Regions from separate parts of the Pseudoalteromonas sp. SG45-1 genome, predicted to be linked through region 1. Evidence: predicted binding sites of a transcription regulator. Region 1 holds the regulator's gene; each other region holds the start of a gene.

Region 1 (7,452 bases):
CTGGCGCGAATGTATCCTCTTCATCATCAAGACCGGCTAGGCTTAATAAGCTATGCTCGGCATCTTCTCGGATTACATCAACGATGTCATCGATAGTAACACGACCGAGGAGTTGGTCGTTATCGTCCACCACTGGGGCCGATATCCAATTATGACGCTCAAATAATTGCGCTACTTCACTTTCATCCATTGAGATTGGGATAGACTCACAATCTTCATCCATTAAATCGCGGACAATTTTTTCTGGCGGATTAGTTAATAATGTACTCAGCGATAAAGCGCCTATAAAGCAGTTATGTTTATCAACAACATATAAATCATCTGTACCCTCTGGTAACTCACCACGCAGTCTAATATAACGAAGTACAACATCGAGTGTTACATCAGGGCGAATGGTCACCGTATCGGTGTTCATTAGCGCACCTGCTGAACGCTCTTGATATGACAGTGCTTGCGTGGCACGTTCACGGTCTTGAATGTCCATCGCGCTAACAACGTCTTTATAGACGGTATCTGGCAGGCTACGTAATACTTCACCTAAGTCATCGTGGCCCATGTCTTCAGTTGCGGCGGCAATGTGCTTAGGTTCCATTTGGGCAATAATGCCTAAACGAACATCTTCAGATAATTCTTCAAGAACATCACCCTGCACATCAGGATCGACCAATTGCCAAAGCAGTCGGCGAATTTTATGCGGTGATGATTCTAATAATAATGCGGTATCACAAGGAGCCGTTTTTGCGAGCATGCGCCTAACTTGAACAAATTGACCACTATTGAGTGACTTCGTCACCTGCTTTAGTTGCTGTAGTGGATAATCTTGTTCAAAAGCTTCTGGCATTGGCGTCCTTTATAAATTGTTATATTACTTTATGGGGGGAGGTGAGTTAACTGGCGTTACTAACCTATTTATTTTATATATCTGTTTTAATTGAAGCACTAGTAATGCGAATATTGTTTTTATAAAACAGGTTATTCTTGTTCATTAAAGCGTTGTGCTATTAATTCTCCAACAGCGTGTAAAGCTTGCTCAGAATCAGGGCCTTTACAAACAACTTTAACTTCTTTTCCTTGGCTACTTTCAAGTAACATTAATGCAAGTACGCTATCGCCTGCTGCTTCTTTGTCATCTTGGAATAATGTGATTGTCGCATCAAATTGTACTGCTAATTGCGCAAGCACAGTAGCTGCTCTGGCGTGTAAGCCTAATTTGTTTTTTATTAAAAAGGTATCTTCACAATGCATAACTTACTCTACCTAAGCTGAACAGGTGATTATTCAGCTATATTATTTTTCTTGTTCGCGATGGCGAATTTTTACATTGGGATGTGTCATTGCAAAACTTTCACCGATAGTTTGCGCTAAATACACAGAGCGATGTTGCCCACCTGTACACCCAATAGCAATGGTTAAATAACTGCGGTTATTTCGTTCTAAATGCGGTAACCACGTTTGTACAAATGTTTGAATTTGCCATGTGAATTTTTGCACTATGCTGTGATTAGCTAAATAGTCTTTAACCGGTTGATCTAACCCATTTAAAGGCTTCAACTCTGGTTCCCAGTGTGGATTTGGTAAAAAGCGTGCATCAAATACGTAGTCTGCTTCTTTTGGTATACCGTGTTTAAAACCAAATGATTCAAATGTGACAATCAGTTGCTTATCTTTTTTACCTAAAATCTTTTCACGAATAGATTCAGCGAGTTGATGAACACTTAAATCAGTCGTATCTATCATAAAGTCGGCGCGAGTGGTTAATACATCAAGTAATTCTTTTTCTTTTTTGATGGCTAAATCAAGCGGCAACGAGTCTATTGATAGTGGGTGTAATCTGCGTGTTTCAGAAAAGCGTTTGATCAATGTCTGATCGTCGCTATCTAAATAAAATAACGTAGGGTTTGCAAAGCCTGGTAAGTATTCAAGAATATCGTTAAATTCATCTTGTTCTTTAGGGATGTTGCGCACGTCTATGCTAACAGCAATTTTATCGTAGCTATCAGACACACTGCGAACTAATGAAGGTAGTAGGTTTACTGGAATATTATCTACGCAATAATAACCTAAATCTTCTACAACGCGCAAAGCAACCGACTTTCCAGAACCAGAACGGCCGCTTATGATAATTAACTCCATTTAACACCCTTTATAAAACTATGATTGATCAACAATAACTTGGTAAAGCTCAGTATCAGATTTTGCACTGCGTAACTGTTTACAAAAATCTTTGTTGTTTAGTTTATCAGCAATGGTTGCTAGAGTCTTTAAGTGCTGCTGGTTATCGCCATCTGGTATGATGAGTGCGACAAAAATATCAACAGGGCGATTATCGATTGCATCAAAGTTTATTGGAGTTTCGCTAACGAGCACTAAAGCCAAAGGCTCTTCTGCACCGCTCATTCTTCCATGAGGAATAGCAATGCCACGTCCTATACCTGTACTACCTAATTTCTCTCTGCTCATTAAAGCATTAAGAATATCTTGTTGCGGTAAATACGGAAGTTTGTCGTGAGCAAGTTCGCTAATGAACTCTAAAATTCTTTTTTTGCTATTAAAAAGGACCGCAGCTTTGCTGCAGTCCTGGCATATAAGTGAACTTAATTTCATCATATTAGTGTCGAGCAAGCTTCTCTTTGTGTTTGATTACTTGGCGATCGAGCTTGTCGATCAACGAGTCAATAGCGGCATACATATCTTGATGTTCTGTAGAGGCAAATAGCTCAGCACCGCTTACGTGTATTGTGGCTTCTGCTTTTTGATTTAATTTTTCTACATCGAGAATGACATGAACATTATTAATATGATCAGAGTGTCTTTCAAGCTTCGCAAATTTAGTATTAATATAGTCTCTTAGTGAATCGGTTAATTCTACGTGACGACCAGTTAAGTTTAGTTGCATAAGCATTACCCTCTTAGTTTAGCGTCTTAAATCAGACTTTTACGCTGATTTGACGGTGGAATAGCAAGAGATTCGCGGTATTTTGCGATTGTACGTCTCGCTACTTTAATTCCTTGCTCAGCCAATATATCCGCTATTTTGCTATCACTCAATGGTTTTGCTGAGTTTTCTGCTGCGATTAATTTTCGGATAAGCGCACGTATTGCTGTAGATGAACATTCACCACCGTTTTCAGTACTTACATGGCTTGAGAAAAAATATTTAAGCTCAAATATACCACGGGGTGTATGCATGTACTTTTGAGTAGTTACGCGAGAAATTGTCGATTCGTGCATTTCTACCATTTCAGCAACATCATTTAAAACCATTGGTTTCATGGCTTCAGGGCCATGTTCAAAAAAGCCTTGTTGTTGCTTAACAATACAATTAGTAACTTTTAATAGCGTGTCGTTTCTACTTTCTAAGCTTTTAATAAACCATTTAGCTTCTTGTAAATGTGAGCGAATAAACTGGCTGTCGCCACTTGATTTTACAGTGCGAGACATTGCTGCGTATTGGCTATTAACACGAATTTTAGGCATGCTATCTGGGTTTAATTCGACAACCCAGCGGCCTTTAATTTTTTTAACTGACACATCAGGAATAACATACTCAGATTCTTCCCTTACAATAGTATCTGCAGGTTTTGGGTTGAGAGTATGTATTAGTGTCATTACTTCTTTAAGCTCTTCTTCTTTGAGCTTAGTTTTTTTCATTAATGTACGATAGTCGCGAGCTGCTAATAGATCAATATGCTCGGTTAAAATCATTTTCGTTTCATTAATATAAGGTGTTTCTTTATCAAATTGATTAAGCTGAATACACAAACACTCTTGTAAACTACGTGCAGCAATACCAACAGGATCAAACAGTTGGATGCGTTTTAATACCGCTTCAATTTCATCAAGTTCGACTTCGTTATCATCTTCGTTTTCTTGATTAAAGCTTTCTAAAATCTCTTCGCAGCTTAGTGTTAAAATACCTGAATCATCGACAGCTTCTACAATAGCAATAGCAATAGCTTCGTCTGTAGGGCTAAATGGCGTTAGTTGTAATTGCCACATTAAATACTCATGGAGCGTTTCAGTAGAGGCGCCTTGGTATATTGATTCGTCTTCAGGCATTGGACCTGATGAGGCTGCAGGAGCGGCACTCATGTACTCATCCCAACTGACATCCATAGCCATGTCGTCACTTAGCGTGTCTTTTGCAAGTGCTTCACCAGTATCTTGTTCGTATTCGCTCGGAGCATCATCAGCAGATGCGCTAACAGTTATGTCATCGGTATCAGCTTTTTGCTCGTTTTTACCAGCAGCGTCTTCGGAATAGTCTGCCTCTTCAACCTCTAATAGTGGATTACTGTCGAGAGCTTCTTGTATTTCTTGCTGGAGATCCAATGTACTGAGTTGCAACAAACGAATAGCTTGTTGCAACTGTGGAGTCATTGTAAGTTGCTGGCCCATGCGCAGCTGTAGTGATTGCCTCATGTATCTCTAACAATCCTTTTATGTTGTTATAATTAATACTAGCAGATGCTTAAAGACATGGCGTAAATGTTACAGCCTAAATTGCTCGCCTAAGTAAACATCGCGTACTGTTTTATCATTTAATACGTGTTCTGGAGTACCTGATGCAATCAGCTCCCCATGAGAAACAATGTAGGCTTTTTCACAAACATCAAGGGTCTCTCTTACGTTATGGTCGGTAATTAATACACCAATCCCACGATTTTTAAGATGTTCTATTATTTTCTTTATATCTAATACCGAAATAGGGTCAACACCGGCAAACGGTTCATCCAGTAATATAAATTTAGGATCTGCTGCCAGCGCTCGTGCTATTTCTACACGACGACGTTCTCCCCCCGATAATGCCATACCTTGGCTATCACGAATGTGTTGTATGCTAAATTCATCTAATAAGTTATTGAGCGTGTCTTCTCTGGCTTGTTTATTTAGTTCTTTGCGCGTTTCTAAAATGGCCATTAAGTTTTGATAAACAGTCAGCTTTCTAAAAATCGATGACTCTTGTGGTAAGTAGCCTATGCCTAATCTAGCACGACTATGCATAGGTAAAAGAGTAATATCGTTATCATCAATAGATATTTTACCTTTGTCGCTAGGAACAAGCCCTACAATCATATAAAAAGTCGTTGTTTTACCAGCACCGTTAGGGCCAAGTAAGCCAACTATACTGCCAGCTTGTACTTCAAGGCCGACGTTTTTTACAACTTCACGACCTTTATAGCTTTTTGCCAATAGTTCTGCTTTTAATGTGCTCATGGTTGACCTTTATCGCCTTTTTTACTTTTTTTAGTTTCGATCGGTACTAAAATTGTGTGAACGCGGTCAGTTGAGTTTTCATCTTTTTCGGCACTGATGAGCTGCTGCTCTATGTCGTAGGTAATGCTTTTAGCATTTATTTTTTGTCCGGCTTGCGATACTTGTGCATTACCAACAAGCGTTAAAAAACGCTTAGATACATCATAACGTACTTCGTCAGCACTGGCGCTCATAGTCGTGCCGTCTGGTTGCTTTTCTTCAAAGTGCGCAGGGCTACCTGTGGCAATTAATAATTGTTTATTATCACCAAGTTCATCACGTTTGTGTACTTCGAGGCGATCGGCTGTAATGCGGCGATTACCGTGAATAATCTCAACGTTTTTCTCAAAAATACCCACATTAGCTTTCAATTGACCTTCTTGCTTGTCGGCACTTATTGAAATTTGATTGGCAGCAGGTTGCGTGTTTTGCTCTGCAGCACTACTATTAAACGCTAGTATAAGTGTAGGAATTATAAGTGATTTTAATATTTTATTGGTCATAATATATGGTTCGCGTATGGTTAATTAGTTTTATCACTTCGGTTTTCAAGTCGGCTTCTAGGCCTTTACCGGTGATTTTTAAATTGGGTCCAGTGATAATGACGGGTTGCTCCGAACGCATTGTTAATAACTTTATATCAACCTGAATATTATCAGCATTGATTTTGTCTATCATGGCGTTATCGGTTAAATTTTTGGCAACCACATTACCTTCTAAAATTAATTGTTTATCTTCATATAATGTTGCTTCGTCTGCATTTATTTGCCACGTTTGTTGCTCGTTATATAAAGTAAAAATGGGTTTTTCAAAAAACGTGAAACCTAATTGCTGGTATAGCTCCATTTTAGCCGCAGTGACTTTGTGGCTAATTTTACCTTGCTCATCATAGGCTGTTTGTTTGAGCTCAATAGCTATGTAATCAGGCTTAGCAACAACTTCAGGCTCAGCCTGAGGCACAATATTTGTTTGTGTAAAATAAGGGTACCAAAGCCAAACCATACAGCTAATGAATAAAACGCTTAATATTATGCGCGCTGCATTCATGAACTAGTGCCTTGTGTAGTCAATGCTTTACCATTTTCAAGCATGAGCAAATCGGTGAGTTCTCTCACAGCGCCAAAACCACCAGGCATTTGCGTTACATAATGTGACAAACGCTTAATAAGAGGGTGGGCATCATTTACTGCAACGGCAAAGCCTACTAACTCCATAACAGGCATGTCAGGACCGTCATCACCAATATAAGCAATTTGTTCATCGCTAAGGTTGAGTTTATCTTTTAATTCTTGATAGGCAATGAGCTTATTTTCTTGGCCTTGATAAATATGCTGTACGGTTAAGCTGCTCATACGTTGTTGTACTATCTGTGAATGACGACCAGTAATAACAGCTACTTCAAAGCCACTGTTTATAAGTGCTTTAATGCCAAAACCATCTTTTGTATTAAATGCTTTTAGCTCTTCACCTTGATTGCCAAGGTAAATACGGCCATCAGAAAATACACCATCAATATCGCATATAAGTAGTTTTACTTTTTTAGCGCGTGCTTTTGCATCATCGCTCAGCGGTTGATAGAGTTCTTCAAATTGCATTTATAACACTCCTGCTTTTAATAGGTCTTGCATATTTAATGCGCCAATAGGTTGGTTTTTCTCATTGACGACGATTAGGCCATTTATACGTTTACGTTCCATAATATTGAGCGCTTCAGCGGCTAAAATATCTTGCGTAGCTGTAGTGCATGACTTAGTCATAACAACATCTATTTGTGTTGTATGAATATCAATTCTTTGTTCTAAAATGCGACGTAAGTCACCATCGGTAAATAACCCTACGAGTTGCTGATTTTCATCAACAATGGCTGTCATACCTAATCCTTTAGCTGACATTTCTATTAGAGCATCTTTAACTGTTTGTGAAACATCAATAATAGGCGTATTTGCGCCGCTGTGCATAACATCTTTTAAAGTAAGTAATAAGCGCTTGCCTAAACTACCACCTGGGTGAGATAGCGCGAAGTCATCAGCTGTAAAGCCGCGAGCTTCTAATAATGCAACTGCCATGGCATCGCCCATCGCAAGCGTTGCAGTGGTACTTGATGTAGGGGCTAGACCCAATGAACAAGCTTCTTTTTCTACTTTAATGCACACATGTACATTAGCAAGGGTTGCCATGGTTGATTGTGTATTGCCA
Region 2 (7,452 bases), on a different contig from region 1:
TTCATCTTGCGGGGTTAATTGTAAGGTGTAGGTTTTACCATTTGTTGGGTCGAGTATTTCTCCGTCTCCCCATACGCCATCATCTTGTGCTTTTACATCGGTGATTATGGTCATTCCTAAAATAGGCTGATCTTTTAGCTCATCATCACACTTACTGCATATATCATTTTGTTTTGCAGGGTCTAGAATGGTTTCAACTTTGCCGCTTAATACACCGTTGGTTTGGGTAATACGTACATACGACTTAGCTTGGTTTGTATCCTCATCAATCGTTTTCCAAAGGCCTACTGGCGTAATAGCAGCAAGCACACTTTGGCTTGCAAAAATGGTGGCTGCTAACGTGCTAAGTAATGCTATTTTATTTAACTTTTTCATTATGTTGTCTTTAAATCAAGTGACTAATGACTTAATCATAACAGGTGATTTATAAACACACTACCAAAGCGCCCCACCTAAAATAACAACAAACCTAAACTAATAATCATTAGTTTAGGTTTAAGGATCTGTAGCATAAAAAACAAAGCAACGTATTACCTTACTTTAAAAACAACATCCCCTATTTTTAGATTTGAATATTCAGGCTCAACTAAAGATAATTCGTTATTATCAATCATGCTTTTAAGGTATCTAATCTCTTCAGGATTTTCGACATTCATATACTTTGAGCGCCACTTACCCATGTCGAATAACCAGAAATATGCGGATATATTTTCATTACTTTCGTCAATCACTATAAAATCGAGTTCATCATCTTTGTTTAAATCCATGCCAATGAAATAGTAAGTATGTTCTTTTAAAGAGTTACGATCGTAAAAATGTTGTTCAGAAAATACTGCCTCTATTAAACCTTGAGGTATTAGCACTTGTGATGGCCAAAATACACTGCGCTCAATAAAATCATCGACTGTGTGTTCAAGCGTTAAAGCAAACTCATTATTTACATACATCCTATCGATGATAGCGTATTGCTCTGGGTGACTCGTTTCAATTTTCTGTTTTAATAACTGCATAGCTAAATAACCTTGGCGACCTAAGCTGTGCTCAAAATAGTAATAGTCAAACTTTTCTATTGTTACTTTATCTGCATCTAAACGCGCTATTTGGCTGTTTGTAGATAAGCTTTGAAAATTTAATAAAGGGGAGTTAACAGCAAGCATACTAACGAGCACCACCCACCCCATCACAATATTTATTTTGCTAAGCGGCTCTAGCCAATTGTCTCGCTTTGTTATAATTCCAACAAGATAACTAAACGAAAAACACGCCAATAAAAACCAAATCAAAATGCCCCAACAACGATCTACTGTTAGCCCATGCTGCTCTACCCGTAAGTAAATTCCATAGGCAGAAATAACACTATAAACTGGAAGTAACGCAACACTTATAAAAACGAGTCGGTGCAAGAGCATGTGATAAGGGCGAACTGATGAGTCATCTTTATAAACAGTGTTAACAAAAAACAACGTGAGCACCTGCAGCCACATTACTAATAAACTGCCACTTCCGGTCTCCCATAATTTATTGAGTCCGGTAAAAGGAAGTGTTGCTAAAAAACCGAGAGAAATAACTGATAATACAGGCAATAAAAACTTAATTAAAGTTTGTAGTAAAAAAGCGATATTATCTTCAATGTTCAAAAGCTTTCTAAATATGACACTCGCAAAGGCAAATGCGAGCGTTAAGGTTGGGATCCAAAACCATTCATTTCTTAGTAGCTCAGAGAAAAATTCTATATCTAAAATATCAAATAAAGCCGCACCTAAATTTAGAATTCCCCAAAAAATAAGTACAAACAGCCAGCATTCTCCAAATATTATAAAATTACGCCAAGAGAGCTTAAATAAACGACTGTAACTAACATTTTCTGAGCTACCAAATTGTTGTATGTACATAAGGCCTTTAAAGCCAGCTATTAAACTAGTAAAAATAAAAACTGACATTAAAGTGTTATTACTTACGTACTCTTGAGGCTCTTGCTGAAAGCCAACATACGCCCCCAATAAAGATAACAACAAGGAAAAAGGAAGGATTAAAAGCAACGACGTTTTTATATTATTTTTATTAACGGTCATTAGCATTAATAAAGGAAAGCTCATAGAAAATGTAATAAGTGAGACTAACCATGTAGGGCTTGTTGCTGGCCACACATTATTTTCTATACTGCTATACAAAAGGGTAAGAGCAATAGCCTGTAATACGGCAAGTATAATTATAAAAGATTTTGGTAACTGACTATCCATATCTGTTCTCAACAATGGTTTTAGTCAGTTTGCGTTATTCGTTCCTACTTTACAATTGCTTCACATTTTCAAATAAAATGCTTTGCATAGGGCTATATAATCAGCAGTGTAGGTATTATCTAAGTTTCTAATACACAGAATTGATGTTTCTATATCGCTTTTTACGTAGCTAAATGCCATTAAACTGCGGCTAATATCTTTATTGGGCGTGGCTTTTACTTGGCAATGAGTATTTAAATAAAGCCCATTTTGAGTAGCAAGCTCAATAAATAATGCACCTTCAACGCTTGGGAGTATTAAGCTAAAGCGAGAGCGGCTATGGCTTAAACGTTTAAACGCATTTATTAACTCTTCAAAACTTAAGCCGTCGGTATGGCGTGCGTTATTACGCGCAGCATTATCGCCTTTTAAACTGTGATTAAAATACGGTGGATTAGAGATAACAACATCAAACTTAACTTCGCTACTAAAGCTTTGAATAGTTTGGTGCTTAATACTTATTGTTGGCCACGGACTATTAGCTACATTTTGTAATGCTTGGGTATAGGCGCTTTTGTCAATTTCTACCGCAGTTATATCAAGCTCATTACTGCGCTGCTTACACATTAATGCTAGTAAGCCGGTGCCAGTGCCTATATCAAGTAATGACTTTGCACCGCTTAAATTAGCCCATGCGCCAAGCAAAATGCCATCGGTAGAAACTTTCATTGCACAGTGGTCGTGTTCAACTTTAAATTGTTTAAATACAAAACCAGACATTTTTTCACCTTTTCATTCACCAAGCGCAGCATAGCGCGTATAATCAGGGTAATTGTCCCTTATTTTAGACACTCTATGCAATTTTCTGAATTTGATCTTGATAACAAGCTACTCGATGCCATTAATAAAATGGGCTACGAGACGCCAACCAGCATTCAACAACAAGCTATTCCTGAAGCACTACAGGGGCGCGATATTTTAGCATCTGCGCCTACTGGTACAGGTAAAACAGCGGCATTTTTAATTCCGGCTATTCAGTACTTACTGGATTTCCCACGTCGTGATCCTGGTTTTGCGCGCGTCCTCGTTATGACCCCGACTCGTGAGTTGGCTTATCAAATTCATGAACAATGTGAACTGTTAGCTAAACGCACACACCTAAAAATTGGTGTAGTAACAGGCGGTATTAACTACGGCACGCATAAAGAAATTTTCGAAAAAAATAACGATATTTTAATCGCCACACCAGGTCGATTAATGGAATACCTAGAAACCGAAAACTTTCATGCTGAACACGTAGAAATGCTTATTATCGATGAAGCAGATCGCATGTTAGACATGGGTTTCAAAAAAGAAATGAGCCGTATTTGTGACGAAGCTAAAAATCGTCGCCAATGTTTTTTATTCTCAGCAACACTCGAAGGTGACAGCGTAGAAAGGTTTGCTGAAAAAACATTAAACGACCCTGCACTGCTTGAAGCTGAATCGTCACGTAAAGAAAAAGCTAAAATTCACCAGTGGGTACATTTAGCCGATGACTATCATCATAAACTAGAGCTTTTAGTAAATACCTTAAATGGTCCAGACGTGACTAAAGCAATTGTGTTTGTTAAAACCCGTGAGCGTTTAGAAGCACTGATTGGCGAGCTAACCAATAACGGCGTTAAAGCAGCTTGGTTACGCGGCGAAATGCCACAAGACAAACGTATGAAAGCCATGGAAAACTTTCACAGTGGCAAAACACGTATCTTAATTGCTACCGACGTAGCTGCACGTGGTATTGACGTATCTGACATTAGCCACGTGATTAACTTTGATATGCCGCGCACTGCCGACGTATACGTACACCGTATTGGGCGTACTGGCCGTGCTGGTAAAAAAGGGATTGCAATATCGTTAGTTGAAGCACACGACATTGGTATTTTGTATAAAGTAGAGCGCTACGTTGAACAAAAACTAAAACGCCGTGTAATTAAAGGTGTTGAGCCACAGCATAAAGAAGCTAAGCCGCCGGCTAAAAAGCGTAAAGATCCAGTAAAAATGAAAGCCAAGAAAAAGGCCAAGGTTAAAAAGAAAAAGTAACCTAACATATTTTTATTCTAAGCCGACTTTTGTCGGCTTTTTTAATGCAAGCCTTACAGGCTCTGGCGTTTGTACCTGTTACATATGTAACCCAAGCATGTAACTCATACTCATTTAAATGTAATTTTTGCCCACCTTAATTTCCACTTAATAAAATTATCTTATATTTCATAGCGTTAATATTGGCACCGAAATTGTAACTACAAAGATAACCTAGCCGATGGAATTTCCATTTTGTGGCTGCACTATTCACCGTAATGTAAGGATTAAGTTATGAACCGCTTCAAGTTAACTATCGCTTTAGTATCATTTTGTTGTTTATTTTTATTAGCTTGCGCTACAAAGGTAAGTGCAGCAACCAATATGGCCGTAGTAAGCAGTGTAGCCACTCAACCTAACCTACAACAAACTATCACCAACACCCTACGAACTAACCCTAACCTAGCGTTAAGTGATATTCGTGTGCAGGTAAAAAATGGTGAAGTAGATTTATACGGTGAAGCACAAACTGGTTTTCAGCGCGCACTAGCTCAAAAATTTCTAGAAAATATAGATGGGGTTAAAATCATTCGTAACAAAATTAGCGTTATTTAATACGCACCACAAAACCTATTTGTATAACTAATTCATAAGCGCGGCATGTTACTCCAACACAAGCTGCGCTTTTTTATATTCTGTTTTAAGGCAAATTTTGCAGCTGTGAAGAAGATAAAATAAAGCCTAAGCAATACGATTATTCCTCCCCCTAAAACGATAGCTCACACTTATACTTAAGAAGATAGATTTAGAATTGACGCTAGCGTGTTTGTCTTTGCTCTTTTAACCCTTAAGTTAACCCAATTGATACTGAAAAAGCTTACACAGATTCTTAAGCCGACCTAACGGGCTTAAAAAGGATGATTTATTTAGTTATTGAAATAGATGAGAGCGTTTTTCAGAGTGTGCGGCAAGGCAGTAAAAAAATCGCTGGGTAAACACTAATCTTACTTGTTAATACTCCCATGGCCAAACGCAACTAATTAGAATTGATATTCAATAAACACAAAACTAGGTATTTAAACTTTTAGCTAATAATCCGTTTATAAAAAAAGCGCAATTTTACTCTGTAAAAATGCGCTGTTGGTAAGTAACTATTTCCCAATGCTTTTGCCTAATGAGTTTTAACTAAATTACTCACTTTGGCTAGAGTCAGCACCGTCGCTACTGTCTTTATTGGATGACTGCTGGCTTATTTTATCGCTTATCATGGCATCGAGTTTTTCACCCCCTTTAATGCCAAAGTCGAGCGTACGAATTGGGAAAGGAATACTAATATCAGCTTCGTCTAATGCTTGCTTAACGGCAACAACACCTTTGTGGCGTACCGTCATAAAGTCAGGCTCGCCTGGGTATTTAATCCAAAACCACACCAGTAAGTTAATGCTGCTGTCGCCAAAACCTTCAGCGTATACAGCGGTTTCGTCTTTACGTATTACAAAGTCAAATTCGTTAATTTTATCGACTATAACGTCTTTTGCTTTTTCTATGTCGTCACCGTACGAAATACCTACAGGTACTTCTATGCGCCTTATACCTAGCGTAGTGTAATTTTTTAGTACATTTCTAAATAAGACTTTGTTTGGTACAAGTATTAGTTGCCCGTAAAAGCTCTCTATTAGCGTGTTACGTAGGTTTATAGAATGCACCGAACCAAACACATCATCGGTTTCTATTACATCACCTGTTTTAAATGGCTTACGTACACCCATTGCTATACCTGCAATTAGGTTTTCGGTCATGTCTTGAAACGCAAAACCAATGGCTAAACCCACAATACCCGCACCAGCAAGTAGCGAAGTAACAGTGCCTTTTAAGCCAACAAAATCGAGCGCTATAAATAAACCTATGCACAACACAATAACTTTAAATATTGACGCCATTAAGTCGGCAATTTGCGTTGAATCGAGAGAGCGGCGCAACACGTTTTTCATCAGCTTGCCAGCAAAGCGCGCCAATATTGAAAATACTATGGCAATTACAATTGCCACTATAAAATTAGGGATATGGCTGATAACAACATCAAACCACCCTCCGAGCTTTTCCTCTATTAGTTTTTCGGCTTCGCCAACTGACGGAATACTGATCATTTTGTTTGCACCTATTTAATTAATAATCTCATTAATATTAGATATAGTTGCAAATATAACGCCAGTATCAAAAAAGCCATGCAATGCATGGCTTTTCAATTGTTTATTTAAGCTTATGACCTAATTTTGTTCGTCGCGCATAAATACCGGCTCAAGCTCTTTAACTGTTGCCTCAGGGCTAAAGTAATAACCCGCCACAGTAAACTCTTTAAGCTGACTTAATTGCGTTACTTTATTTTCGATAATGTAGCGCGCCATCATGCCGCGTGCTTTTTTAGCGTAAAAGCTAATTACCTTGTATTGACCGTTTTTACAGTCTTTAAAGTGTGGGGTAATAATTTGTGCATTTAATGCTTTTTTATCTACCGCTTTAAAGTATTCGTTTGAAGCAAGGTTAACGAGGTATTGTGCGTCTTGTGCTTTTAATACGTCGTTTAGTTTGTTCGCTATTACGCTGCCCCAAAACTCGTATAAGTTTTTGCCACGCGAGTTTTCAAGCTTAGTGCCCATTTCAAGACGGTAAGCTTGCATTAAATCAAGTGGTTTTAATAAGCCGTATAAGCCAGAAAGGATACGTAAATGGTTTTGTGCGTAATCAAGCTCGCTAGCTTTAAGCGTGCTTGCATCTAAACCGCCGTATACATCGCCATTAAAGGCAAGCACTGCTTGTTTAGCATTACTTTGTGTAAACGGCTGCGCCCACTCGCTAAAGCGTGCTGCGTTAAGCCCAGATAGCTTATCGCTAATTTTCATTAAACTGCCAATTTGCGCTGGTGTTAGTTCACGGCATACTTTCATGAGCTCTTCGCTGTGCTCTAGTAATTCAGGCTGAGTGAACTTGTCTGTTGCGGGTGGCGTTTCGTAATCAAGATTTTTTGCAGGTGAAATAACAGTGATCATAGTTAGCTATTGACTTGTAATTTATTTAGTGTCAATTTCAACATTAAATGAAACGAAAAGCACGTTTTGTTTAAATAAATCCTCTCTTAATAACCCATGCATTGCCGTTTTTCTATTGATAAGGA
Region 3 (7,452 bases), on a different contig from region 1:
GTTGATTCTATATTTGCGATACAACTTAAGCCACCTAGTTGATGTTTCACAAACGTTTCGTAGCTCTCAAGATCATGTGCAATGATTTTTAATAAATAATCATAGCTTCCTGATATTACACAACACTCTAATACATGTGGTAACTTTTCTACATGTTGCTCAAATTGCTCTGCAGCACTTACCGAGTTTTGGCTTAATCGTACAAACGCATATACCAACACATTAAGGTTAAGTGCTTTAGGATTTATGGCGGCGTGGTAGCCGATAATAATGTTTTCTTGCTCTAACTTTTTTATACGCCTTAAACAAGGCGTATCCGATAGGTTAATACTGCTGGCCAAATCTGAAACCGACATACGAGCTTGGCTTTGCAGTGCAATGAGTAATTGCTGATCTTTTTTATCTAACATAGTTGTCGGCTTTTATTAATTATTTTTATATTTGTAGTGATTATTGCTAAGTATTGCAGTTTTTACTAATTTTTTTGGCGTTTTACCCTCATTGAACTCTGTTAGCATTTAACTATAAAAATAATAGAGCACAACAATGAACACACATACCGCTATTTTCGATCACTGGATACGAACTGAGTTTGTCACTTTAAATAGTGAATTAGAGCAGCTTTATTGGCAGCAAACCGATAAAGCAAATGTAGAAGGGGTAGGCGAGGCCTTAAAGCAACAATTAGAAAAAGAAGGCAACGTATTAATTAGCAATTTATTAGCCGAGGGAAACACAGATCAAGGCTTTGATAGCGCTTTTGACTTACTCGGTAACGTAGGATTATTTATGGCAGCGTGTAGGCGCCATGAAATTACTGAGCCAAGCAGAGAAACCACTTCACCGCTAATAGAAGCCTCAGCGCTTGCTATGCATATAGGCGCATCTATTGGCGTAACCCCTCGTTTTGCTACCGCCCACTTAACTACTCATAACAAAGCACTTAACGGTATTTATAAACGATTTACCAATTTACCTGATGAAAAGCTGTTTCTTGATTATAACACTCAAGGCATTTTGGCCTACAAACGGGCAAGTGATGCATTATTAAAAATATTGCCGTTAGGTATTTCACATCCCTTGTGTGGTGAGTTATTAAAAGTAGCTAAACAAGCGCTTATAGATGTAATTGAGTCAAACAATGCACTTTATTCTGAGCTCGATACAGATCGCTTTTTTAACTGCGTTCGCCCTTATTATAAACCGTACCGTGTAGGTAAAGAGGTTTACAGAGGGGCAAATGCTGGTGACTTTGCAGGTATTAACGTGATTGATATGCTGTTAGGGCTGTGTAGTGCAAACGAGCCTAGTTACTCTCAAATGCTGGTGGATAAGTTTTTATATATGATGCCAGAGGATCAACAAATCCTGCGAGAAGCCATGCGTATGCAAAGCTTTATGGATGACTTTTTACAAGCAGAGCAATATAAAAATACAGATTGGTTTAAAAGCCACGCAACGTTATTTATCCAAGTGTGTAAATTACATGGCGACACCGCAGTCGGTCATCATAATCAACTGGTTGAAAAGTTTATTGCTCAGCCTTCAAAAAATATGCAACAGCAGCATATGAGCAAGGTAACAGCAAGTGGTCCGCCGCTTAATGTGTTACTTGATTCGCTCGAAAAATTAAGAGATAGGCGAGCCAGTGCCAAACGCGACGATATAAAAACACGTTTTGACGATCTAAATACACTTAAAGAATGGGTTAAATAGCATGCTTAAAAATGATTTTTGTATGGCTGATGGCTGTTATTTACTAAACCACTCGGTAGGACGTCCTCTTAAAAATACGCAGCAATATTTAGCACAGCACTACTTTTTACCGTGGGAGAGCTCAAATAAAGAACCTTGGCAACAATGGCTGCCCGCAGTTGAGCAATTTACTACCGCGCTTGGTAAGTTATTTAATGCGCCTAGTTCGCAGTTTTGTCCTCAGGTTAATTTATCAAGTGGCTTAACAAAATTGCTTATGTCGCATCCACGGCTACAGCAAAAAAATTGTAAAGTGCTTATGGCGCAAAGTGATTTTCCGAGTATGGGTTTTGCAATGCAAAAAGCGTTGCCAAAGTGCGCGCAAATCATATTTATACCTGAGCACGAAAACCTAACTGATATTAGTGTTTGGCAGCGTTATATAACCGCCGACATCGATTTAGTTTTTATAAGTCATGTATATTCAAATACAGGTGTACAGGCGCCTGTGTACGATATTGTAGCTATAAGTAAATTAACCAATAGTTTATCAATAGTTGATGTTGCTCAGTCAGCGGGTGTTATACCGCTTGATTTAAGCGTGCTCGATGCGGACTTTATGATTGGCTCGAGCGTTAAATGGTTATGTGGTGGCCCAGGTGCAGCTTATTTATGGGTTAACAAAAATCAAATAGAGTATTGTGAGCCTAAAGATGTGGGTTGGTTTTCGCATCAAAATCCATTTGAGTTCGATATTAACCACTTTGAATATAACGCCAGTGCGCTCAAGTTTTGGGGTGGCACCCCTTCTGTAGCGCCTTATATTATTGCCGCAAATAGTATTACCTACTTTGCAGAGCTAACAGCTCACAAGGTAAGGGTGCATAACTTAGCGATGCTTACGCTTATTCATGAGCAACTAAGCGAATATGTTGTATCACCTATGAGTGGTGATAAATGCAGCGGGACTGTTATTTTGTTTTTTAACAAGCAGCAAGACCATGTACTTACAGAGCTTAATAAAGCGAAAGTCAGTGTAGATGCTCGCAAATTTGGAATACGAGTATCGCCACATATTTATAATACTCAAGAAGACGTTGCGCAATTTATTTCTATAGTAAAACGAGCGCTTAAGGGTTTTGGCTAAGCTGCTGCTTTCTTTGCTTTAATGACTCTATTTTTTGCTGCGTTTGACTAATTGATGCGTCGTAGGCTTGTTTTAATGAATTTGTTTTAGTTGCGATAGCATCAGCAATAGACGAAGCGCCTAAACGATTGGCCTTATCTTGGGTCATATAATCTATTTGTTGTTTTTTAGCTGCGTATTCTTTTTGGCTTTGTTCAATAGATAGCTCAAGGCGCTTTATTTCACGCTCTATTTGCTGAACCTCTAAGTAGTCATCAACAGAGGTATCGGTAATACCTTTACCGGGCGTAGAGCTTTTATATGCTTCAATTACATTTATATCTTTTAGAGTAATAACTTGTGCATCTTTAGCGCAAGGCGTTTGGCTAAAAGTAGGAACGCCCTTAATTACACACTTATACACTGTTGTACTTTGTGCCAAGGTAAAAAATGGTGCTGCCGTGCAAAATGATAGCAATATGAACCGGATCATAGCTAAACCTAAAAGTGGCTAAAGTTGTGTTAATAATGCCCTAAGTTATTACTAGGCACAATTTGTTTAGTTTTTATAAATTTTAGGCACAAAAAACCACAATCAAGTGGTTTAAATTAAGTATGGTCCAGAGGGAGGGATAGACTTGCTTACATCCATGTAATCAATCGCTGCGCGACGCTTGCTGCGTCCCAAAATGTTCCAGACATTTTGTCGAACCCTGTCGAGGGTTCTCACCCTCCCAATTTAGTATCAGTGTTAAATTTTGGGCACAAAAAAACCACAATTAAGTGGTTTAAATTAAGTATGGTCCAGAGGGAGGGATAGACTTGCTTACATCCATGTAATCAATCGCTGCGCGACGCTTGCTGCGGCCCAAAATGTTCCAGACATTTTGTCGAACCCTGTCGAGGGTTCTCACCCTCCCAATTTAGTATCGGTGTTAAATTTTAGGCACAAAAAAACCACAATCAAGTGGTTTAAATTAAGTATGGTGGAGAGGGAGGGATTCGAACCCTCGATAGAGCTACAAACTCTATACTCCCTTAGCAGGGGAGCTCCTTCGGCCACTCGGACACCTCTCCAACGCATAACCGTTTGTATTGATGGAAGTAAAGAAAGCCACCAATTAAAATATGGTGGAGAGATAGGGATTTGAACCCTAGATGGGCTATAAACCCATGCCGGTTTTCAAGACCGGTGCATTCGACCACTCTGCCATCTCTCCGTGACGCAGAATAATACTTAGGTGATACCGCTGTGTAAATAGCAAAATGACTGTTTGCCTAAAAAATATACGTAAATGAGGTTTTTTTTGTAAATAAGGGGAAATTAAGGCAATTTTTAATAAAATAAATAGGTTGCAGCAAACAATGGGAGCTAAATAAGTGACTTCATTTAGTGGTTGAGTGTTCGCTGCACCGAAAAATAATCATGGTTGGGTGATTATTTATATTGAGCTGCACCGCTAAGTGCTAGTCTTTTACCAATCGTGTTAAGTTTAGCTAACATTCTTGCTTTACGGTTAGTTGGTTTAACGGCTACTTGCGCTGCTGCTGTTTGATTTAATGTATTAATTGGTTTCATTATTTTGCTCCGGTTGTATCTGTTGAAATCGCGTGCATTTTGCACGTTGTTTGATTAAAAATACAACGATAAAAATTGAGCCTGAGGGATTAGTTAAACTAATCTGAATTGATTTCATTAATATGCGATTCAGTAAGTTGCATTACTGTTTTTGCATAGCTATTTATATGGCGGTTGGTTTTAACCCCTTTGATGTTGGGGTTTTTGGTTTTTTAATTTATTTTTATGCATTTTATACAATGTTTTTTGATTATTTATTCAGATTAAAAAAATTTAATTAAACGTTTGTTATCTCACTCTAGAATACATTGCTGGAAACAAAAGCTTGTCACTACTTATAATTATTAAACCAAGTATCAAAAAACAGAGCCAAAAATCATTGGCATGGCTTAAAAATATCTGTAAAAAAAGCAGCTTTTCTTATTGTATATTTACTACAACGGGAAGCTTTGACGATGACTGCGCTCAAATAAGGTTGTTACTGAGTAAATTTCCCAAAGTAGTTGCACTAGGTGGCGATGGTACATTGAACTTGGCGGTTAATGCACTAATAGGGAGCAGCTGTTCGTTAGCATTATTACCTTGCGGTACAGGTAACGATTTCTCCAGAGGGTTTAATTGCAAAGAAGATGATTGGCGAAAGGCATTATTTAATACACCGACAGCCATTGATATAGGAAAAATTAATAGCCGCTATTTTATTAATATTGCAGGGGTAGGATTTGATGCTCATGTGATTAAAACTATTAATGATAAAGCTAATTTTTCATCTTTTGATTACAGTTGGACGAGCATTAAAGAGCTATTTTATTATCAAGCTCAGCAGTTACAAGGTACGTTTAATAACGATGCTCGGCAGTATCAAAATTTAATTACTGTATTTGCTAATCATAAGTACTTTGGTGGCGGGCTAAAAATAGCGCCAAAAGCGGATTTAATTGATGGCCAGCTTGAGTGTTATCAAATGCGATCGGGTGGGCTTTTTTATAATGTAATAAGCTTTATTAAGTTATTTTTTAAGCGTCATGAGTATATAAAAAACCTTACCTATAGTCGCTTAAATACAGCTTCCATAAATACTGAAGGGCTATTGATTGAAGCAGATGGTGAGCTGATAGGTAAAACTCCTGCAGTTGTTAGTGTGCATGGACAAGCCTTACTTTTTCATATGCCAATAAAAAAGCGCCTACAGTAAAGTAGGCGCTTTTGCGTTAGTTGCGTTAATAACGCGTCTAACTGGGGACGGAGCCACTTTTAGCTATTGCTCTATTAGCTAAAAAGGCGTTAATTCGTTTTGTTGGGGTAAGCACAATGGCGTTACCTAATAGCACTAAGCTAAACCCTGCAAAGGTATTTGCGTGCCATTCAAAGCCTTCAAAAAAGCTACTCAGTGTTACTGCCACTAACGGGAATAAAACAATAACGTAGCTGGCTTTTTCAGGGCCTATATTTTTTAGTAGTGCAAAGTAACAACCAAAAGCGATTACAGTGCCAAATATTGATAAATAAAGTAATGATAACCAGTAGCTAGTTGGGGCGTTTAAACTAAATTGCACATCGTTCATTAATACATATAAAGCTAAGCCTATAGCACTATATAACATGCCCCATGCATTGCCCTGCAATACGCCAATTTGCTTACGAGAATTACGAACGCTTACCATGTTGCCCAATGAAGCCACAAAGGTGCCACCAAGGGCAAGTAGTAACCCGACCAATGCACCGTTACTTAAGTCGAACTGCTGTAATTGTGGCCAAAACAGACACGTAATACCTAATACAGCGAGTGCGGCACCGGTATAAATTCGTTTTGAGATAGGCTTGCCAAAAAATAGTCGAGTGTTAACTATGTTCATAACCAGCAACAGTGAAAAGGCGATAGAGGTCATAGCGGAGGTTAAGTAATTTTGTGCCCAGTAAAGCATTAAGTAATTTAAGGCAAAATTACAAAGAGCCAACAAAGCAAAAAAACCATGATCGATTAATGAAAAGCGCATATCCGGTTTTTTGTACGCTACATATAACCACATTAAAAGTGCTGCAATAGCAAAGCGATAAAATAACGATAGCTCTACAGCAATATCACCTAGCTGAAATTCGATGGCTAACCAAGTAGAACCCCAAATTAAAACGGTTGTAATGTATAGCGCTGCACTTTTCATGGTTACTCTCCAAAGCCCGATTGAATGGCTATTTTAAGACCTGTCTGTATACTTACCATATACAGAAAAGTAAAAATGTAACCTATACAGATTTGGATGCGTGATGATAAGACAGAAAAATAGCCAGGGGCATGAGTTTCTATATCAGCAAGTTATTCAGTTGATCAGAGATATGAGCGCCCAGCAGGTTTTACTTCCTGGCGAAAAACTTCCATCACTGCGTAAAATGGCAGATAACTTAAACATTAGTATTCCGACAGTGAAGCAAGCTTATCAAACACTTGAAGATCAGGGGTTAGTAGAGGCACGTGAAAAATCAGGGTATTTTTTAAAAGTCGTTAGCATGGCGCATAATTTACCTAAGCGAGTTAAATTAAGTCGCGAACCTGTTGTGGTAAATAAACAAGCCTTAATAGAGCAGGTATACAGTGCGATTCATCAAGCTAATGTAGTTCCTTTTGGTATCGCTAACCCAATTGCTGCTGCACCTACCGATAAAGCACTGGCGAGAAATATGCGCCGAGTAATGACTACAGCTGGCAGTAAAGCTATTAACTATGGACCAACAGATGGGTTTGTACCGCTGAAAAAGCAATTGGTGCATCGCTATTTAGATTTTGGTATTGGCATAAATATGGACGAGCTTGTGATCACCAATGGTGCACAAGAAGCCATGGCTATTGCACTTAAGTGTGTGACAAAGCCAGGCGATGTAGTTGCCATTGAGACGCCTTGCTATCACGGGATTATCGAGTTAATAGAAAGCCTAGGGCTTAAAGCGCTCGAAATACCACTGTGCCCAGATAATGGTATTTGGTTAAGTGATTTGGAACGCGCTTTAAATGAGCATGATATAAAAGCGTGTTTATTCTCGACTGCAATTAGTAACC
Region 4 (7,452 bases), on a different contig from region 1:
GAGTTTTTGAAATCTATTACTATTTTGGCCAGAGCTACTAATACTCAGGTTATTGCCGAAGGCATCGAACGTCCAGAAGAGCTTACATTTTTAGAAAACTTAGGTATTAGTAATGTACAAGGGTTTTTACTCGAAAAGCCAAGCATAAAGCCAAGTGAGGACTTCAGCTCAGAACAGCTGCAGGCACTTTCATTTGTGCAAACAAACGCATTATTAGATCAATCAATGGCCATAGGTCGCCTATCGATTACGCAACCTGCAATAAATAGTGATACTCGTTGTAAAGATGCACATAAGCTCTTTGAGCAAGATAAATTACTTATAAGTATTGCAGTGTTAAGTACTGAAAACCAGCCAATAGGGCTACTTCACAGAGATCAATTAACAGAAGTTTTTGCAGCGCCCTATGGACATGCCCTTTACGATAAACGCCCAGTTACTGCACTTATGGATAAGCAGCCCTTAGTCGTTGATGAAAACCAATTACTCGATACCGTAAGTAAGCAAATAACTGAGCAAGACTTTGATATACGCCGCCATATAGTGATAACTAGAGAAAAAGCTTATTTAGGATTAGCGCCGCTTCGCGATATTTTAAAACACATAACCGAAGAAAAAATACGTCATGCACAACATGCTAATCCGCTTACTATGCTCCCTGGTAATGTAGCAATTAATGAGGCTATAGAGCAGCGATTAAGAGGTAGTAATTCGTTTTCACTCGCGTATATAGACCTTAATCATTTTAAGCAATTTAATGACTTATATGGCTACGCTAGCGGCGACAGTGTAATTAAACTATTAGCTGATGTAACAGTGCAAGCGTGTAAAAATAGTGCTAACTTTGTAGGGCATATAGGTGGCGATGACTTTATGGTGGTGTTTGATCAGCACGACGCTGTTGATATATGTAATACCATTATTGAGCAATTTGAACACCAGTCTCGTATATTTTTTACACCTGAGCACATAAAGAGCGAAGGGTATTGGGCCACAAATCGTGAAGGAGAAAAGCAATTTGTGCCGCTACTAACGTTATCGATTGGCTTAGTTGAGCCTGATTTACAACAATGTAAAAACAGTCACCAAGTTGCAGCACTCGCAACTGATGCTAAAAAAGAAGCCAAACGTTATCGCCATAGTTATTTGTTTATTTGCAAACGTAAAGGGCCTGCGCCCGCAGTGGTGCGCCTAGCAAGCAATAAGCAGGTAATTTAAATAAAAATAGGTAATTATTATGTTGCCAATAAAAATCTCGACCAGTGTACTTGGTCTGCTTGCAAGTTTTGCACTTATGGCGCAAGAGCAAATAATTAATGTAGCCCAAAAGCAAGATACTCAAAACGCACGAGAAGAGTACTTAAGTGAGCTACTGGTACGTGCACTTGAGAGTGTTAACTATCCTGGGGTTATTAGGATGACTCCCATATCAGATCAGCAAAAACGTAAGCTCATAAACCTAAATGATAACGAACTAGATATGTATTGGAGTATGAGTAGTCCAGAGCGAGAGGCACTTGCTTTAGCTATTAAAATACCACTATTTAAAGGTTATATAGGAAAGCGGGCTTTACTCACTAATAAACAAAACGTAGCACGCTTTAAAGACGTAAAAACCCTAGAGCAGCTAGGAGAGTTTTCAGCAGTGCAGGGTCACAACTGGCCAGATACAAGAATAATGTCCTATAACGGCTTACGTGTAAGGCCGCTTACCAATTACCAAGCCATGTTCACTTTAACGAGCCGTGGGCGAATAGATTACTTTCCTCGCTCGTTTATTGAGGTTAATTCTGAGCTTATTGAAAACAAACAAAGTAACTTAGTCGTTGTGCCTGATTTATATATAAGCTACCCAACGGGTATTTATTATTTTGTGACTAAGAGTAAACCCGAATTGGCAAAGGCAGTAGAGGAGGGCTTAATATTAATGCAGACAAACGGCGAGTTTGATGCATTATTTAATGAATACTTCGCAAAGGATTTAAATACACTACCTTATACAAAAGGTAAAACAATAGAGATTAAGCTCGATAACCCTTATTTTTAGGCACAAAAAAAGGAGCCTAGGCTCCTTTTTAGTATGCTATTAATAGCATTTAATTAGCGAAGTAACGACTCAGTTAATACTGGACGAATTTCGCGGATAATTGCTTGAGTCAGTTTTGGTGAACCACAGATAATATTGCCGCTGTGGTTATAGTTATTACCACCGGCGAAATCTACAACCATACCGCCCGCTTCTTTAACCATTAGTTCGCCCGCAGCAGAGTTCCAAGGTTTTAAACCAATTTCAAAAAATCCATCAACACGGCCAGCTGCAACGTATGCCATATCTAAAGCAGAACAACCTGCACGGCGAATATCAGCAGTGTGTACAAACAATGCTTTAAACGCTTCAGTGTATGCATCCATGTGGTTTTTGTTTTTGAAAGGGAAACCAGTAGCAAGTACAGTGCCTGCAAGAACCGTAGTTTTGCTAACGCGTAGACGTTTACTGTTTAACTGAGTGCCTTGACCGCGAGATGCAGTGAAAAGCTCACCACGAATTGGATCATAAATAACAGCTTGGTCTAAACGACCTTTAACTTTAAGTGCGATAGAAACCGCGTAATGAGGGATACCTTTGATGAAGTTAGTTGTTCCATCGATAGGATCTACAATCCATTGGTAATCATCATCCTTGCCTTTATGCTCACCTAGTTCTTCACCAACAATTGAGTGAGTAGGGTAAGACTGTAAAATAGTGTCACGAATTACGGCTTCGGCTTCTTTATCAATGTTAGTTACTAAGTCGTTAGCGCCTTTTTGTTGCACTTCAACTTTTGATAAATCTTCACTTGCGCGAAGTAAAATTTTGCCTGCGTTGCGCGCAGCGCGAACCGCAATGTTTAACATTGGATGCATGGTATTACCTTTGGGTTGTAAAAGAACGTTTATATATTTCAGCCGGCGTATTTTAGCGACTTTTGCCATAAAGTAAACAATAAACCCCAAATACTTGTGTTTGTTTTTTATACAAGATTGAAAAGTTTATATATTTTTAAAAAATAATTATCTGCATTTAAATAAATTAAATTTAAATAACACTTTACCTAAAGTTAACTTGAGGTTTTATCGTGCTCCTAACTTAACTGATAGGATAACATTATGTATTTAGAGCACGTAAACTTAGTCGCGAGTGATATAGATAGTATGCTTACATTTTATCGCGCTGTATTTCCACATTGGTCGATTAGAAGTGAGGGCAGAGGCGATTGGCATGGAAAACCAAGACGCTGGGTACACTTTGGGGATGACACGCATTATATTGCGATAAGCAGTCATGGTGAGGGTGAAAACAGAAACTTATCGGGCCATCAAGTTGGTTTTGCACACTTTGCTTATGTAACTAATAATTTAAGCGCAGTAGTAATGCGCTTAAATAAAGTGGGTTTTACTCTAAGCAAGCAAGGTAACGAGAATCCTTTCAGAAAGAATGTCTACTTTATTGATCCTGCAGGGTTTGAAGTTGAGTTTGTAGAGTATTTAAGTGATATACCAAGCGAGCGAAATAACGATTTATAATAAAATACTAAGCAGCACGCTAAAGTGCTGCTACTCAATTATAGTGAGCGATTATTATTACCCGTGCCAAACTGGGTTTTTAGCTCATTTGCAAAGCTCATAAATTTTTCTTTAATTGTGCGCTTTATTTTTACCTCAACCGAGCCCATTACTGCCTTTCCTTCAATATGAATTGTAGGGCCTTGGCGTTTGTTAAGCGACACAGATTTATTTTCAAGGCTACTTAAAATACAAAACATTTTAGACACTACATTGACATGCTCTGGTACGTAAATTTCATCGCTACCAAAAATACAGTTAACGTGAATAGTTACATTTTGATGCGCAAAAATAGCATCGGTAAAATCAAGCACCACCGATCCCATAAAGTTACTCAAATATATATTTTTTGGCACAACCCACTGACCACTTCGCTCGTTAGATCCTAAAATACTGCGTAATGTAAAATCATCATCACTGTTTTGCTGTGCACTATAATGTGGTGTAAATTGCGATTGTTTTTCTGCTTTATATTGCTGATCGGTATTAAGTGTTAAGTCTTCTACTAAGGCTAGCAGAGCTTCGTTATTAGGTGCATCCATCGCATTATCTAAACGTCTTTCGAATGCATCAACAGAAATAACACCATGACTGTAATTATAAATTAATTGATCAATCACTTGTTCGCGTACTTGCTCTATTGGGCGGTCTTCAACTTTTACAGACATGAGTTATTCCTTCTTATATTTACTATTGATACTGCTATTGTAGTTAGATTGCAAACCGCGTACCAAATATAATTTCATTAATAATCAATTGGTTATTATTTAACGGTGTTTTTTGTTTTGTTATATTAACGATAGATTAACCAAAAGAGCAATTATCTAGCTATTTTCACTATTTGAGAAAGTTTTACCGAGTAGCCTGTAAATAGTTACACAAACATAGATAAGGTTTAATCTCTTAATTAATTCAAACCGTTGAATTTAAAGGGTAAATAAAGTTGGCCTGAAGCTCGCATTAGTTAAAGTGTCTTTAATCAAAAGGAGAAAGATTATGAAAACATTTAACAAATCTATTATCGCAGCTCTAGTTCTTGGTACTACGGCTATGGGTGCCCAAGCAAACAGCTGGGAAAACGAAAGTAAAGATGCTTGGATTGATGGTAAGGCAGAAACCGTTCTACTTATGAACACTAATCTAAACAACTTTGACATTAACACTGATGTAAAAAATGGCAAGGTAGTACTTACAGGTAAAGTTAATAGCGAACTCGATAAAGAGCTAGCAGAAGAACTTGTACTTAGCCTAGATGGTGTAACTGATGTTGATAACAGCCTTACTGTTGTTAAAAGCATGGACACCGAAGATAAAAACAACGACATGATGGACGATGATGATAACGACCTAACGGACGCTAAAATCACCACTGTAATCACAACTCGCTTCCTGTTTGACTCAGAAGTAGGTGGTACAGACATTGATGTTGATACCGACAACGGTGTGGTAACTCTGAATGGCTCTGTAGAGTCTGAAGCTGAAAAGCAACTAGCAGTTAAAATTGCTAAAAATGCTGAAGATGTTCGCGACGTAGTTGATAAACTAGCTATTGTTGCTGAATAATACAGTATAGTTAAGGCCCAGTAATACTGGGCTTTAAGTCTTTTCAATGTTTAATTTAAATGGAGTTTGATCATGGATATTATTCGTATAATACTTTCGGTTTTATTACCGCCATTAGGTGTGTTTTTGCAAGTTGGCTTAGGTATGCATTTTTGGTTAAATATTCTATTAACACTGCTAGGTTATTTCCCAGGGTTAATACATGCAATCTACATTATTGCGAAAAAATAATGACAGATTATATATTGTGTAAGCCGACTACTGAGGTTTAGCTAAATACTTTAGTACCGATCGGCTCACAATATTAGTTTTTAGAAAGTTTTTAGATTAAATCCATTTTTTAAAACTCTTCAACCCATTAATTCACTTCCTTAACTCACTCCCAATATTATTTTAAAACTATACTTATTGTTTACTAATAAGCTTTCCAGCTAACAGTCGCGCTCAGATTCTGATTTGATGCCATTTAGGAAATCTTCAACATTAGTGTGTTTATACATCCATAATATACAATCAAATACCTTATTATTTAGTGACAATATTACCTTCACTTCTAGTGTTATCATTAAACTAGGTTTTTAGGCATGTTGAGGTAGTTAATTGAATATTCGACTTATAATGTCAGGCGTTGTGTCATTCGTTTTTTATTTTAGTTGGGCCTTCTGGGCAAATAGCGCGGCAGACATTGCTAAATCGGTCACTCTTCAAGCTGCATTAGTGCAAGGTTTGTATAGTGGATTTGTAACGCTGTTTTTTACCTTTATTTTAGAAAGGGTCGTCAACAAGTATAAGTTTAGTTATGTAACGCTTGCGTTCGTAACTCCAATTATTTGTATGTTTCATTCTAAAACACCACAAAACGTAGCAATACGACAAAGTTTTAATAATGCAATTAACTCTAGTGCCTCGTATTTAAGTAATAAAAAAATAGCAGGCGTACTTTTTGCGCCTATTATTCCGATTACTGTTCAATCGAGCTTAGTGATTATGGTAAATGTAGTTAATCAGACACCTAATCTGGCACTGACAGTAGCCCCAAGCATATTTTTTACAGCCTTGTATGCCTACACATATATGTTAGCTTTGCTTAAAAAGTAGAGGGTTAAATATAAAAGACTATATGGGATAGGTTTTGTTTATAATTTAATGCAGTGAATAGCACGGTAAATATCTTACATTTTATGTTTATGCCCACTTAAAAGATTACTATTTAAGCAGTTAGCTTGTTGATTGTTAAAATAAAGGTTTTTGGTAGTGACAAGCACCTAAAAAGTTTTTATACTGCAACCCGCTTTAGTCGCTCTGTGACTGAACGCTTCAAAAATTAACTGCCTAGCAGTTATATAAAGTTGGCCCCTTAGCTCAGTTGGTTAGAGCACACGACTCATAATCGTTAGGTCCCCAGTTCGAGTCTGGGAGGGGCCACCACTTTTACACGCTTTCCAAGTAAACACCTACTAACAGAAATTACCCTGTGCTACCTCTGTGCTACTTTTGAATTTACCACACTGAATTAATACAGTATAGTTTTAACAAATAATCAAACACATAACGGACTATAGATGCACGGACGAAAAGTAAATATTTCTTTATCATTAATTGTTCTTATTTCTTTATTTTCAATAACTACTGTTCTACTTATCTTATATGCCATGGAGGTGTTCGATCAAAAGTGGGCACCAATTGTAGGTGGTATGGCAATATCATCTTTAGTTTCCTTAGTTCAGTTTTTGATTGGCTATAAAAATTACCGAAATAATGAAAAGCTTGAGGATTGTGGTGTTTTAGAGTTTCTTAGCACCAGAGGTGATAAGAAATACTACTCTCGATTAATAAATAAAGCCGATGCTAAATTTGACCTGATATTTCACACCTCTAAGCGTTTCTTTGAAGATTTTTGCGAAGAAGAAGCTGAAGATAATTTTCTTATAAAAAAGCTGGATGGCAATCAAAAGCTAACAGTGAGAATGCTGCTGACCCACCGGGATTTTCTAGAGCCAGAAGAGCAGCCCTCATATGACATCAGTAAACGAGCGATTAAACGCCTTACTGATAAATATAATCAACGCTTCCAGGTAAAGTTTTATGAGCATGAGCCCAATCACAATCTATTTATTACTGATAAAGACGCAGTAATAGGGCCTTACTTCAAAAATGAAAGAGGAAAATACTTACCTTCAATACATTTTCGTTCAAATGCTAGTTTTGTAGCCCCTTATAAGAAATTTTTCGATACTGAGTGGGAAAATGCAAAAAGTTTCGATTAGTGTTCCGTTAAGACTTCAT

What was found. The regulator sigma-54, encoded in region 1, starts transcription at its own class of promoters, with help from an activator protein. The targets are predictions, from matches to a motif close to GTTGGCACGNNNNTNGNNT.
Region 2: a site for sigma-54 is predicted at 4,483-4,501, ahead of H5117_RS12700 (BON domain-containing protein). Genes of this name have one in related genera too.
Region 3: a site for sigma-54 is predicted at 4,438-4,456, ahead of H5117_RS14805 (diacylglycerol kinase family protein). Genes of this name have one in related genera too.
Region 4: a site for sigma-54 is predicted at 4,320-4,338, ahead of H5117_RS07680 (LiaF domain-containing protein). Genes of this name have one in related genera too.

What each region holds. Positions count from the first base shown of each region.
Region 1 covers NZ_JACJEP010000003.1:87,513-94,964, reverse strand. Annotated here, with positions in the region: gene mgtE (magnesium transporter) at 1-841, opposite strand, end outside; gene H5117_RS04170 (HPr family phosphocarrier protein) at 973-1,245, opposite strand; gene rapZ (RNase adapter RapZ) at 1,288-2,133, opposite strand; gene ptsN (PTS IIA-like nitrogen regulatory protein PtsN) at 2,152-2,604, opposite strand; gene hpf (ribosome hibernation promoting factor) at 2,609-2,896, opposite strand; gene H5117_RS04150 (RNA polymerase factor sigma-54) at 2,923-4,422, opposite strand; gene lptB (LPS export ABC transporter ATP-binding protein) at 4,492-5,217, opposite strand; gene lptA (lipopolysaccharide transport periplasmic protein LptA) at 5,214-5,759, opposite strand; gene lptC (LPS export ABC transporter periplasmic protein LptC) at 5,749-6,303, opposite strand; gene kdsC (3-deoxy-manno-octulosonate-8-phosphatase KdsC) at 6,300-6,851, opposite strand; gene H5117_RS04125 (KpsF/GutQ family sugar-phosphate isomerase) at 6,852-7,452, opposite strand, start outside.
Region 2 covers NZ_JACJEP010000014.1:17,042-24,493, forward strand. Annotated here, with positions in the region: gene H5117_RS12680 (DUF2147 domain-containing protein) at 1-375, opposite strand, end outside; gene H5117_RS12685 (DUF4153 domain-containing protein) at 531-2,240, opposite strand; gene H5117_RS12690 (tRNA1(Val) (adenine(37)-N6)-methyltransferase) at 2,301-2,999, opposite strand; gene srmB (ATP-dependent RNA helicase SrmB) at 3,075-4,301, shown strand; gene H5117_RS12700 (BON domain-containing protein) at 4,575-4,895, shown strand; gene H5117_RS12705 (mechanosensitive ion channel family protein) at 5,471-6,427, opposite strand; gene yaaA (peroxide stress protein YaaA) at 6,548-7,327, opposite strand.
Region 3 covers NZ_JACJEP010000018.1:60,441-67,892, reverse strand. Annotated here, with positions in the region: gene H5117_RS14840 (Lrp/AsnC family transcriptional regulator) at 1-410, opposite strand, end outside; gene H5117_RS14835 (monodechloroaminopyrrolnitrin synthase PrnB family protein) at 547-1,716, shown strand; gene H5117_RS14830 (aminotransferase class V-fold PLP-dependent enzyme) at 1,718-2,842, shown strand; gene H5117_RS14825 (RNA-binding protein) at 2,826-3,314, opposite strand; tRNA gene H5117_RS14820 (tRNA-Ser) at 3,806-3,898, opposite strand; tRNA gene H5117_RS14815 (tRNA-Ser) at 3,951-4,041, opposite strand; gene H5117_RS14810 (hypothetical protein) at 4,260-4,400, opposite strand; gene H5117_RS14805 (diacylglycerol kinase family protein) at 4,726-5,595, shown strand; gene H5117_RS14800 (DMT family transporter) at 5,633-6,562, opposite strand; gene H5117_RS14795 (PLP-dependent aminotransferase family protein) at 6,666-7,452, shown strand, end outside.
Region 4 covers NZ_JACJEP010000006.1:101,510-108,961, forward strand. Annotated here, with positions in the region: gene H5117_RS07660 (bifunctional diguanylate cyclase/phosphodiesterase) at 1-1,218, shown strand, start outside; gene H5117_RS07665 (ABC transporter substrate-binding protein) at 1,238-2,047, shown strand; gene suhB (inositol-1-monophosphatase) at 2,101-2,904, opposite strand; gene H5117_RS07675 (VOC family protein) at 3,148-3,564, shown strand; gene H5117_RS07680 (LiaF domain-containing protein) at 3,603-4,271, opposite strand; gene H5117_RS07685 (BON domain-containing protein) at 4,600-5,166, shown strand; gene H5117_RS07690 (YqaE/Pmp3 family membrane protein) at 5,239-5,397, shown strand; gene H5117_RS07695 (hypothetical protein) at 5,767-6,264, shown strand; tRNA gene H5117_RS07700 (tRNA-Ile) at 6,518-6,594, shown strand; gene H5117_RS07705 (hypothetical protein) at 6,729-7,433, shown strand.